Regions from separate parts of the Nocardioides nitrophenolicus genome, predicted to be linked through region 3. Evidence: riboswitches for the same ligand, from Rfam matches in the RefSeq annotation. Region 3 holds a riboswitch; each other region holds the start of a gene.
What was found. Region 3 has a riboswitch for cobalamin ahead of JOD66_RS13255 (ABC transporter substrate-binding protein). Riboswitches for the same ligand answer to the same signal wherever they lie in the genome.
Positions count from the first base shown of each region.

Region 1: linked by a shared signal. The riboswitch ahead of JOD66_RS09990 (ABC transporter substrate-binding protein) and the one ahead of JOD66_RS13255 (ABC transporter substrate-binding protein) in region 3 are both predicted to bind cobalamin.
Region 2: linked by a shared signal. The riboswitch ahead of cobN (cobaltochelatase subunit CobN) and the one ahead of JOD66_RS13255 (ABC transporter substrate-binding protein) in region 3 are both predicted to bind cobalamin.
Region 4: linked by a shared signal. The riboswitch ahead of JOD66_RS24370 (ferredoxin-like domain-containing protein) and the one ahead of JOD66_RS13255 (ABC transporter substrate-binding protein) in region 3 are both predicted to bind cobalamin.

Region 1 is NZ_JAFBBY010000001.1:2,033,859-2,036,734, reverse strand. It holds gene JOD66_RS09995 (class I SAM-dependent methyltransferase) at 1-53, opposite strand, end outside; gene JOD66_RS09990 (ABC transporter substrate-binding protein) at 50-1,090, opposite strand; cobalamin riboswitch at 1,158-1,342, opposite strand; gene JOD66_RS09985 (PadR family transcriptional regulator) at 1,378-2,007, opposite strand; gene JOD66_RS29055 (AAA family ATPase) at 2,021-2,876, opposite strand, start outside.
Region 2 is NZ_JAFBBY010000001.1:5,043,225-5,046,100, reverse strand. It holds gene cobN (cobaltochelatase subunit CobN) at 1-1,514, opposite strand, end outside; cobalamin riboswitch at 1,550-1,669, opposite strand; gene JOD66_RS24270 (hypothetical protein) at 1,686-2,234, shown strand; gene JOD66_RS24265 (AMP-binding protein) at 2,201-2,876, opposite strand, start outside.
Region 3 is NZ_JAFBBY010000001.1:2,724,612-2,727,487, forward strand. It holds gene JOD66_RS13250 (FecCD family ABC transporter permease) at 1-681, opposite strand, end outside; gene JOD66_RS13255 (ABC transporter substrate-binding protein) at 681-1,685, opposite strand; cobalamin riboswitch at 1,743-1,947, opposite strand; cobalamin riboswitch at 2,049-2,265, shown strand; gene JOD66_RS13260 (ribonucleoside-diphosphate reductase subunit alpha) at 2,383-2,876, shown strand, end outside.
Region 4 is NZ_JAFBBY010000001.1:5,064,769-5,067,644, reverse strand. It holds gene JOD66_RS24380 (zinc ribbon domain-containing protein) at 1-172, opposite strand, end outside; gene JOD66_RS24375 (Nif3-like dinuclear metal center hexameric protein) at 169-1,290, opposite strand; cobalamin riboswitch at 1,328-1,498, shown strand; gene JOD66_RS24370 (ferredoxin-like domain-containing protein) at 1,557-2,393, shown strand; gene JOD66_RS24365 (precorrin-8X methylmutase) at 2,390-2,876, shown strand, end outside.

The sequences.
Region 1 (2,876 bases), 690 kb from region 3:
CGCTCGAGCAGGTCGGCGCTGCTCACCCCGGTCACCCCGGTCACCCCGGTCACCCCGCCAGCCCCAGGTCGCGCAGGCCGGCGGCGAGCTGCTCGATGCCGTCGACGTTGCGGATCGACGGGTCCATCGTGGTGCCGTCGAGAATGATGTAGCGCCTCTCCTTGACCGCGGTCAGCCGACGGGCGACCGGGTCGGACTCGAGGAAGTCGATCTTCGCCCGGGCGCTGTCGCCGTCGCCGCCGCGGCCCAGGTCGGCGAGCACGAGCACCGTCGGGTCGCGCTCGAGCAGGCTCTCCCAGCCGATCTCGGGCCAGTACTGGTCGGAGTCCTCGAACGCGTTGGTGGCCCCGACCGCACGGGTCATCAGGCCGGGTGCGCCGCAGCAGCCCGCGATGTAGGGGGTCTTCGTGGCGGCGTACCACCACGCGAAGGTGATCTCGCCCGTGCCCGCGGCCTGCTGGGCCGGCTGGGCCGCCTCGGCGCGGCGCCTCAGGTCGGCGACCAGCTCCGCGCCCCTGTCGGGCACGCCGAACAGCCGCGCGATGTCGGTGATCTCGGCGTACTGGTCGTCGAGGGTGAGCCGGTGCTGGACCTCGGCCTCCTGCCCGGCGCACTCGCTCGGCGACTGGTACGTCGGCACGCCGAGCTCGGTGAACCGCCCGCGGTCGGCGATGCCCTCGTCGGTGAAGGTGTAGTCGAAGGTGGTGTAGAGGAGGTCCGGGTCGCGGTCGAGCACCGACTCGAAGGACGGGAACTCCGCCGCGAACGGCTCCACCTTCGCCCGCTCGGCCTCGAGCGCGGGCAGCACGCTGTCGTCGCTGATGGCGTAGCCGGCCATCCGGTCGCCGAGGCCGAGCGCGAGGAGCAGCTCGAGCGCGGGCTGGTTGACGGCCACGGCCCGCTCGATCGGCGCGGTCACGGTCACGTCGACGTCACAGTTGGCGAGCCCGACCGGGTAGCCGGCGTCGGAGGTCGGTGGCGCGGCCGCGCCCGGGTCGTCGGCGTCGGTGGAGCCGCAGCCGGTCAGCGCGCCGAGCAGCAGGACGCCGCTCAGGAGCAGGGCGGAGGAGGAACGGGTGGGGTGGCGCATACGGGTCTCACCGTCGTGGTCCGCAAGCCCGGGTCGCGGGGCCTGTCCATCGGGTTCGCGCGGTCCGGTCGGTCCGCGGAAGCCAGCAGGTCTTCGGACTCGGGATCCATCGGACGGGGCGCCTTCCCAGACCGGGGTCCAGTGGCTGGCTACTGCCTGCTCCGCCCGTCACCCTCACCGCTGCGCGTCAGCTCCGGACTCTCACCGGATTCCCTGGCCACTGGTGGCTTGACTGGCGTTCGGAGCCTAGCAGCGCCCGCCGCGCCGGTGGTCGGTGGCGGTCGGGCTCAGCCGCCGAGGAGCGCCCGGTACCGCTCGCGGTCGGCGTTCATCTGCCAGCCCGGGTCGTCCGCGGGCGGCGTCCAGGTCGTCGCGTCGAGCGCGAGTCGGCCCGCCTCGAGCTCCTCGATGGTCTCGCGCAGCCAGGCCAGCTCGGCCACCGCGAGATCGAGCCACATCACCACGCCGCGCAGGGCGTGCGGCGGGGCGTCGCCGGGCTCGGGCGGGGTGGCGAGCCGGGCGACCAGCTGCTCCAGGGCGACCCGTCGGCGTACCAGGGACCGCAGCGCGTTCTCGGGCGGGACGAGCGGAAGCAGTCCGAAGGCCGCGCTGAACGCCTTGCGGTCGACGACGCTGACCTCCTCGAGGCCGGCGGTCACCAGGCGCTCGAGCTCGGTGCGCCCGGTCGCCGTCGACTCGTAGACCGCAACCTCCCGGCCGCCGTCGTCGAGGTCGTGGCGCACCAGGAAGCCCTGCTTGGTCAACGTGGCCAGGCCGTTGTAGATCGAGCCCGGGTTGAGGTGGGCCCAGTCGTCGACGCTCCACGACAGCAGCTCACGGCGGATCTGGTAGCCGTTGACCGGCTCGAAGAGCGCGACCGCGCCCAGGAGCAGCATCCGGGTGTCGTGGGCGGCCATGGTCCCCAGTCTCCTACGCGTCCGCGGCGAGCCGGGCGGCGAGACCGTCGCGTCCCACGCCGAGCTTGCGGTAGGCGCGCGAGAGGTGCACCTCGACGGTCTTGGTGCTGAGGAACAGCCGCTGGGCGATGTCGCGGTTGCGCAGCCCGGTGGCGGCCAGCTCGACGACCCGTCGCTCGGCCGAGGTGAGCGCCGCGACGCCGGTCGTCTCGATCCGCCCGGCCCGGCCGCCGGCCAGGGCGAGCTCGGTGGTGGCCCGCTCGGCGAGGCCGGCCGCGCCGAGACGGTGCGCCAGCTCGCGGCCGATCCGGAGCTGCTCGCGGCCCTCGACCCGCCGTCCGGTACGACGCAGCGCGGCGCCCAGCGCGACTCGCGAGCGGGCCTCCTGGAGCCGGGCCTGCGACCCGGTGAGTACCTCGACCGACCGCTCCAGCTGGGCGATCCCGTCGTCCGCGGCGACCTCGCCGACGGTCCGCAGCGCCTGGCCGAGCATGCTCGCCGCTGCCTTGCGCTCCGCGACGGCCAGCTCGGTGGCCGCGAGCTCTCGCGCCTCGTCGACCCTGCCCAGCGCCCACAGGCTCTCCACCGCGGCGACCCGCCAGCCGCACCAGGTGGGCGAGTCCATGTCGAGCTCGATCAGCCGCTCGCTGCACAGCCTCAGCGAGGCCAGCGCGCCCTCGTGGTCGCCGGTCGCGGCGCGGACCAGGCCGCGGGAGCGGAGCAGGTGGATCCCCGTGGCGTTGTTGGGGTCGGTGGCCACCTCGTCGGGAATCTGCTCGATGGTGGCGACCGCCTCGGCGAGCCGGCCCTGCCCGAGCAGTGCCTCCGCCAGGCCGGCGGCGGCCATCAGCCGGACCAGCTGACCGCCG
Region 2 (2,876 bases), 2.3 Mb from region 3:
TCGGGGTCGTGGTAGATCGCGACCGGGTTCTCGCCGAAGCCGCGGGGCGGCTGGATCATCAGCACGACGTTGCCGGCCCGCAGCGTGGCGAGCACGATCTCGCCGCTGTCGTTGACGAACAGCGTGCCGGGCGACTCGCCCCACGCCTCGACCATGTCGCCGCGCAGGTCGGCGGGCAGGTCTGCGGTCCAGGCGTCGTACTCGGCCTTGGTGATCCGCACGTGCGCGTCGGTGAGCTGGCCGGAGGTCAGCCACTCCTCGTCCTGGCCGCCGGCCGCGATGAGCGCGTGGATCAGGGTGTCGCCGGCCTCGGTGTCGTCCTCGAGATCGAGGACGCCGAAGCCGTCGCCGACGTCGTACCCGGCGTCGCGCAACCGGCGCAGCAGCCGCACCGCCGAGACGGGCGTGTCGAGGCCGACCGCGTTGCCGATCCGGGAGTGCTTGGTGGGGTAGGCGCTGAGCATGAGCGCGATCCGCTTCTCGGCGTTCGGCACCCGCCGCAGCCGCGCGTAGTTCACCGCGAGCCCGGCCACCCGGGCGGCGCGCTCCGGGTCGGCGACGTACGACGGCAGGCCCGCGTCGTCGAGCTCCTTGAACGAAAAGGGCGCGGTGCTGATCCGCCCGTCGAACTCGGGGATCGCCACCTGGTTGGCGTAGTCGAGCGGCGAGACGCCGTCGTCGGAGGCGTCCCACTCGGCCCGGCTGCTGGTCAGGCACAGGCCCTGCAGCACGGGGATGTCGAGCGCGGCGATCCGCTCCACGTCCCAGGTCTCGTCGTCGCCGCCCGCGCTCGCGCCGGCCGGGACGCTGCCGCCCGCGGCGAGCACGGTGACGACCAGCGCGTCGAGCTCACCGAGCGCGGTGAACAGCTCGTCGGGCGCGGCCCGCAGCGAGCCGGCGAAGATCGGCACCCCCACGGCCGACCCGGTCGCGTCGATCGCGTCGCACAGGGCGTGGACGAAGGCGGTGTTCCCGCTGGCCTGGTGGGCGCGGTAGAAGAGGACGCCCACCCGCGATAGTCCCTGCTCAAAAGCACCGGTTCTCGGGGCATCTCGGTGCTTTTGAGCAGGGACTATCGCACCAGGCCGCTCGACCAGGCCCCAGGCCGGGATCACCTCCGGGGCCTCGAAGCCCTCACCGGTGAGCAGCACCGTGTCGGAGAGGAAGGCGTGCAGCTGGGCCAGGTTCCGCGGGCCGCCCTCGGCCAGGTAGCGGTGCGCCTCGGCCGCGAGCCCGACCGGGACCGTCGAGGTCTCCATCAGCTCCGCGCTCGGTGTCTGCTCGCCGCCGAGCACCACCAGCGGACGCCCGGTGGCCCGCAGCGCGGCCAGCTCGCCGTCGTACTGCTGGGGGGAGCCGAGCAGCCGGACGACGACCAGGTCGCTCCCCTCGGCCAGCGCGACGAGGCCGTCGAGGGTCGAACGGTTCGGGTTGGCCCACCCGTAGTCGGCCCCGCTCGCCCGCGCGGACAGCAGGTCGGTGTCGGACGTGGACAGCAGTGCGATGCGCGCCATGACGCTCAAGGCCTCCTCGGGGTTCTCGCCCCTCATCGGTAGGTGTGTCCGCGGCCAGTGTCTGGCTGCCCGCCGCCACGAGGGCGTCGGGGTCACAGTGGCGGAACCGCCCCGGTCTCACACCGGGTTCCTGGGCCGCGGACCTGTGGGAGCTCAGCCTACGGTGGTCCCATGCAGGATCAGCAGGCGCCCGGCATTCCCGTGGCCGTGCACGGCCACCCCAACCTGGACACCCTCCTGCTGTGGCACCCCGCGGTCCGCACCGACGCCGACGCCGTCGGCGCCCTGGCGAGCCGGATCGCGACCCGCGGCGGGGTGCGGGTCGTCGTACCGACCTGGGAGGACGGGCGCGACCTGCTCCGCTCGATCCGCTACGCCCGCGGCTCGGCCGTGCACCCGCCGGACCACCTCACCGTCGTCGGGTACGGCGAGGCCGGCATCGCCGCGCTGAGCCTGGCCCAGCACCAGCGCCGCCTCGGGATCGGCCTGCGCCGGGTGACCTGCGTCGACGGCGGCCCCGACTTCACCGACCCGATCAGCGGCCGGCCGCTCGGCGTACCGGCGGCGCGGCCGGACGCGGTCGCCACCGAGGTCGACGTCGTCGCGTCGGCGGACCCGGCCTGGGCAGAGGCGACGGCGACCTCGTGGCAGGCCGCGGGATGGGCCGCCACGCTCGTCCCGGCCGATCAGTTCACCTGGCGGGTCAGCCCCTCCCAGTAGGGCGCGCGGAGCTTGAACTTCTGCAGCTTGCCGGTCGCGGTCCGGGCCAGCTCGTCGCGGAACTCCACCGACGTCGGCGCCTTGTAGCCGGCCAGCCGGTCCTTGCACCAGCGGATCAGCTCGGCCTCCATCTCGAGGCCGGCGCTCGTGTCGGGGGTCAGTACGACGAGCGCCTTGATCGTCTCGCCCCACTTCTCGCTCGGTACGCCGATCACCGCGACCTCGGCGACGGCCGGGTGCGAGAACAGGGTGTCCTCGACCTCGATCGAGGTGACGTTCTCGCCGCCGGTGATGATCACGTCCTTCTTGCGGTCGGCGATGGTGAGGTAGCCGTCGTCGCCGAGGTAGCCGCCGTCTCCGGTGTGGAACCAGCCGTCCTTCAGCGCCGCGGCCGACTCCTCGGGCTGCTCCCAGTAGCCCTCGAGGATCACGTTCGAGCGGGCCAGCACCTCGCCGGCTCCCTCCTCCGACTCGTCGATCGCCAGCCGTACGCCGATCGCCGGCGCCCCGGCGCGGGTGAGCCGGGTGGCGCGCTCCTCGGCCGAGAGGTCGTCCCACTCGGCGCGGGTGCGGTTGATGGTCAGCAGCGGCGAGGTCTCGGTGAGGCCGTAGATCTGGATGAACTCCCAGCCCAGCTCCTCC
Region 3 (2,876 bases):
GACGAGCGTGACGGCGACGAGCACCCCGGCGCTGTGCCAGCGCACGCCGGCGAGTGAGCCCATGGTCCAGGCCAGCACCCGCCGGGCGGCGTCGTGGTCGCCGGCCATGATCACCACGAACGAGGTGAATGCCGCGCACATCTGACCGACCGCGACGCCGGCGAGCACGGTGCGGGCCGGGGGCAGCTCGCCGGAGCGCCCGGTCGCGAGGAGGAGCACCAGGGCAAGGGCGGCCAGGGCGCTGACGAAGGCTGCCGTACCGACCAGGGCGCTGCCGGCCAGCCCGGCGACGCTGACGCCGAGCACGATCACCGTCACCGCGCCGACGGTCGCGCCGCCGGAGATGCCGAGCAGGTAGGGATCCGCCAGGTCGTTGCGGGTCAGCGACTGCAGCACCGCGCCGGCCAGCGCCAGCCCGGCGCCGGTGGCCGCGGCGCCCACCACGCGGGGCATCCGGAGCTGCCAGACGATGCGGTCGTCGATGAGGGTCACGCCGTCGACCGGCAGGCCGATCCGGCGCAGCACCACGTCGACCACGTCGCCGGCGGGCACGTGCACCGAGCCGATCCCCACCGCCACCACGACGGTGGCGACGAGGGCGACGGTGAGCGCGGCGCCCGCGACGAGGCCCGTTCCCGACCGGGTGCGCGCCGGCCGGGACGGCCGGGCCGCCTGCAGCATCAGCCCAGCGGGGGCAGGTCGGCGAGCTGGGCGCCGACGGAGACGGCTCCGTCGGCCAGCCGCACGCCGGGCGTGGACTCCGAGAACGGGATCACGACGTATCGCTTCGCCTTGACCGCGCGCAGGTTCTTGAGCACCGGGTCCTTCTCGAGCATCGCGATCTTGTCGTCGGCCGTGGACCAGCTCGCGTCGGCCAGCACGATCACGTCGGGGTCGGACTTGACGACCCGCTCCCAGCTCACGTCGGCCCAGCCGCCCTCGACGTCGCCGAAGACGTTGGTCGCGCCCACGGCGTCGAGGATCAGCTGCGGGCCGCCCTCGCCGGCACCGGCGAACGCGGTCTTGTCGCCGGAGTCGAACCAGAAGACGTCCAGGCCGTCGCCCGGCTTGTCCGCGGCGAGGGTGTCGAGCTGACCCTGCTGCTCCCTCTCCAGCGCGTCGGCGCGCTCGGGGACGCCGAAGACGTCGGCGACGATCTCGATCTCGTCCCACACCGAGTCGAACGAGACGTCGGCGCTGGGCTTGTTCTCGCCGCAGCCGAAGAGCGAGAGGAACGAGCCGATGCCGAGCTTGGTCAGCTCGTCCTGGGCGCCGGCGTTGTCGGCGTCGAAGGCGCTGGCGTACGACGCGTAGACGAAGTCCGGCTTCGCGGCGAGCAGGGTCTCGTTGTCGGGGTACTCCTTGGCGAGCACCTTCACCTCGTCGTACGCCGGCTGCCACTTCTGCGGCACCGCGTCGTCGAGGTACGCCGTGCCGGCCATCCGGTCGGACAGGTCGAGCGCGAGCATGACCTCGGTCGCGCCCTGGTTCATGGTCACCGCGCGCTCAGGCGGCGCGGTGATGGTCGAGGTGAAGCCGCAGCTGCTGGCCTTCACCGGGAAGCCGGTCGTGGTGGCAGGGCCCTTGTCCTCGGCCTCGGGAGCGCCGGCGCACCCGGCGAGGAGGAGCGGCAGGGCGGCCAGGGCAGGCAGGAAGCGGGTACGACGGAACGACGTCACGGTCACTCTTTTCGGGTCCGAGGCTCTTGCGCGAAGCCTGTGGTGCGGGTGTGTCGCGGACCCTCGAGATCCACGGCCAGCAGGTCTTCGGACTCGGGATCGACCGGACGGAGCGCCTTCCCGGAGTCGGTCAGCCGAGTGTCTGCTGCCCGCCACCAGTGGCGTGTTGCCCCGCCCGTCACCCTCACCGCTGCGCGTCAGTCCCGGACTCTCACCGGGTTCCCTGACTCACGTTGCTTCGTGAGCACGACTGGCGATGCGGACGCTAGCACGCGCCGCCCGGGCGCTCTTGGTGGGATATCTCACCTCCGGGGCACCCGACACGCCGACACCAGATCTAGGTCCCACGGATCTGAGCAACCACTACATATGGTGGTTCTCGTAGCTGGTTCCTCGCCCCACCCAGGGGCGCGGAGGCAAGAGGGAACCCGGTGGAAGTCCGGGACTGCCCCGCAGCGGTGAGTGGGAACGACCGCCGTCACACAGCACTGGGTCGCGACGTGCGACCTGGGAAGCGACGGCCAGTAGGACTCCTTTCGAGGAGACGCCCGCGAGTCCGAAGACCTGCCAGCGCACCGCGCCCGCCGGGTGCGGTGGTCCGAGGCCTCGTGGGAAGGCCGACGGCTGAGCAGGCGCCTGCCGACGACGGGGCGCCTCCCCTGCTGTCGTCCCCTCGCGAGCCAGACTCCGAGGGGAGAAGCCAGTGACCGTCACCGAGTCACCCACCCGCACCACCATGACGGTGCGCAAGCGCAACGGCGAGACCGAGAGCGTCGACGTCACCAAGATCGTCCGCGCCGTCGACCGGGTCAGTGCCGACCTGCCCGACGTCGACCCGATGCGGGTCGCCACGCGCACCATCAGCGGCCTGTACGACGGCGCGACCACCGCCGAGCTCGACCGGCTCTCGATCCAGACCGCGGCCGAGCTGATCGGCGAGGAGCCGGCGTACTCGCGACTGGCGGCCCGGCTGCTCGCCGGGTACGTCGACAAGGAGGTCCGCAACCAGGGCGTGGCCTCGTTCAGCCAGTCCGTCGCGCTGGGCCACGCCGAGGGCGTGATCGGCGACGAGACCGCCGCCTTCGTCAAGGACAACGCCCGCAAGCTCGACTTCGCGATCGACGAGGACGCCGACCGCCGCTTCGAGTACTTCGGCCTGCGCACGGTCTACGACCGCTACCTGCTGCGGCACCCGAC
Region 4 (2,876 bases), 2.3 Mb from region 3:
CGACGATGCGCTGGTCGCGCAGCCGGCCGTCGACGTCGGCCCGCTTGCCGAGCAGGTCCTTGATCTCCGCGGCCTGCGCCGGGTTGGTGCGCTGGTGGCGCAGCTGGTCGACCTGGGAGTCGAGGGCCTGCAGGTCGAGCAGGCGGAGCTGGACGGCGGGATCGGCGTTCACAGGTGCATTGTCCAAGGATCGGTGCAGATCGCGCTCACCCGGGTCTCGACCGCGTCGCCGAGCCGCTCGCGGAGCAGCTGGTCGACCACCGGCAGCCAGGTCCACTCGGCCGCCCAGTGGGCGACGTCGACCAGGGCGGGTCCGCCCTTCTCGAGGAACTCGGCGGCCGGGTGGTGGCGCAGGTCGCTGGTGACGTAGACGTCGGCGCCGGAGCCGGCCAGCCGGTCGAGCAGGAAGTCGCCCGCGCCGCCGCAGACCGCCACCCGCTTGACCGGGCGCTCGGGGTCGCCGGCCACCCGGACGCCGTGGTGGGTCGGCGGGAGCGCGGCCGCCACCGCCTCGGCGAAGCCGGCCAGCGTGGTGGGCTCGACGCTGCCGATCCGGCCGGTGCCGACGCCGGCGAGCCGCGGGTCGGCGACCTCCACGACGTCGTACGCCGGCTCCTCGTAGGGGTGCGCGCTCAGCATGGCGCGGACGACCTCGGTGCGCCGGTCCCGCGGGAGCACGACCTCGATCCGCACCTCCTCGACGGTCTCCAGCTCACCGACGGTCCCGATCATCGGGTTCGCGCCGTCGAGCGGACGGAACCGGCCCTCGCCGGGGGCGCTGGTGAAGGAGGCGAAGTCGTAGTCGCCGATCCGGCCGGCACCGGCCTCGGCGACCGCGGCCCGGACCGGCGCGGCGGCGTCGGCCGGCACGAACACGGTGAGCTTGTCGTAGGGCTCCCCCGGCGCCGGGACGATCGGGCTGAGGTCCTTGAGGCCGAGCGCGACCGCGAACGCCTCGGAGACGCCGCCCACGGCCTGGTCGGCGTTGGTGTGGGCGGTGAGCAGCGCGCAGTCGGCCTTCGCCAGCGCGTGCAGGGTGCGGCCCTTGGGGGTGGTCGCCGCGACCCCGTGGACGCCCTTGAGGAAGAGCGGGTGGTGCACGAGCAGCAGGTCGGCCTTCCACTCCGCCGCCTCCGCGGCGACCTCGGGCGTGGGGTCGACGGCCAGCAGGATCCGCTTCACGGGCTGCTCGGGGTCGCCGTACACGAGCCCGACGGCGTCCCAGCCGTCGGCGGTCGCGGGCGGGTACCAGCCGTGGACGAGGTCGACGACGTCCTTGAGCGAGGGCATGGCGGTCAGGCTACCGAGCCGGCCCGAGCACCGGGCTTGGTAAGGTGCCCGTGCCAGCGAAGGGAACCCGGTGTGAGTCCGGGACTGACGCGCAGCGGTGTGGGTGACGGGCGGAGCACGAGGTCACTGGATCTCCTCGGAGATCTGGGAAGACGCTCCGCACCGGATGATCCCGAGTCCGAAGACCTGCTGGCCCTTGCGGCCCGACCGTCGCGAGGTCGATGTGGGGCGATCGCGAGGAGCCCCGGCCTCGAAGGACCTCCACCATGGCGCGCAGCCGTCCGGACCGGTGCCCCGGCATCGTGCACCCCTGGCCCGCCGACGACGGCGGCCTGGTGCGGATCCGAGTCCCCGGCGGCCGGGTGCCGCTCCCGGCGCTGAGGGCGCTCGCCGCGGTCGCCGAGGAGTACGGCGACGGCCGGGTCCGGGTCACCGGCCGCGCCAACCTGCAGGTCCGCGCCATGCCCCTCGCGACGGACGGCTCCCTGGCCGGGCCCGCGCTCGCCGCGCTGGAGGCGACCGGTCTGCTCCCCTCGCGCACCCACGACCGGGTACGCAACGTCCTGGTGTCACCGCAGACCGGCCTCGCCGGCGGCCGCGCCGACCTGCGCCCGGTACTGGCCGCGCTCGACGCGCTGCTGCTCGCCGACGATGCCGTGGCCGCGCTCCCGGGCCGCTTCCTGTTCACCCTCGACGACGGGCGCGGCGACCTGGCCGACAAGCACCTCGACCTCGGCCTGGTCGCGCTCGACGGCGGCACCGCCCAGCTGCGGGTCGGCGAGGGGTGGGGCGAGGTGGTCGCCCTCGCCGACGCACCCGCCGCGCTGCTCGCGGTGGCCCGAGCCTTCCTCGCCGCCCGAGGCACCGGGCCGGAGGCGCCATGGCACGTGCCCGAGCTCGCTCGTCCCCTCGCCCCCGCGGTCCCACCCGCGCCGGGCGCCACCGCCGCGACCGGGCCGCTCCCCCTCGGCCCGGTCGCGGGGGGCCGGCACGTCGGCGTACCCGACGACGGGCTGGACTCGACCACCATCGCGGCCTGGACCGCGCCGACCGTGATCGTCACGCCGTGGCAGGGCGTGCTCATCCCCGAGGAGAACCGATGACCGAGCTCACCGCTCCCCCGCGCCGCTACGACTACATCGCCGACGGGCCGGCGATCTACGTCGACTCGTTCGCGACCATCCGGCGGGAGTCGGACCTGGCCCGGGTGCCGGCCGAGGCCGAGAAGGTCGCCGTCCGGATGATCCACGGCAGCGGCCAGACCGATCTCGTCGAGGACCTGGTCATCCACCCGCGCCTGGTCACCGCCGCGCGGGCCGCGCTCGACGCGGGCGCGCCGATCCTCTGCGACGCGCGGATGGTCGCCATGGGCATCACCGCCGGCCGGCTGCCCGCCGGCAACCCGGTGCACTGCTTCCTCACCGACGAGCGGGTCCCGGCCCTCGCCGCGGCCTGGTCGACGACCCGGACCGCCGCCGCCGTCTCGCTGTGGGAGCCGCTGCTCGACGGCGCCGTCGTCGCCATCGGCAACGCCCCCACGGCCCTCTTCCACCTGCTGGAGCTGATCCTCGCCGGCGGCCCCCGGC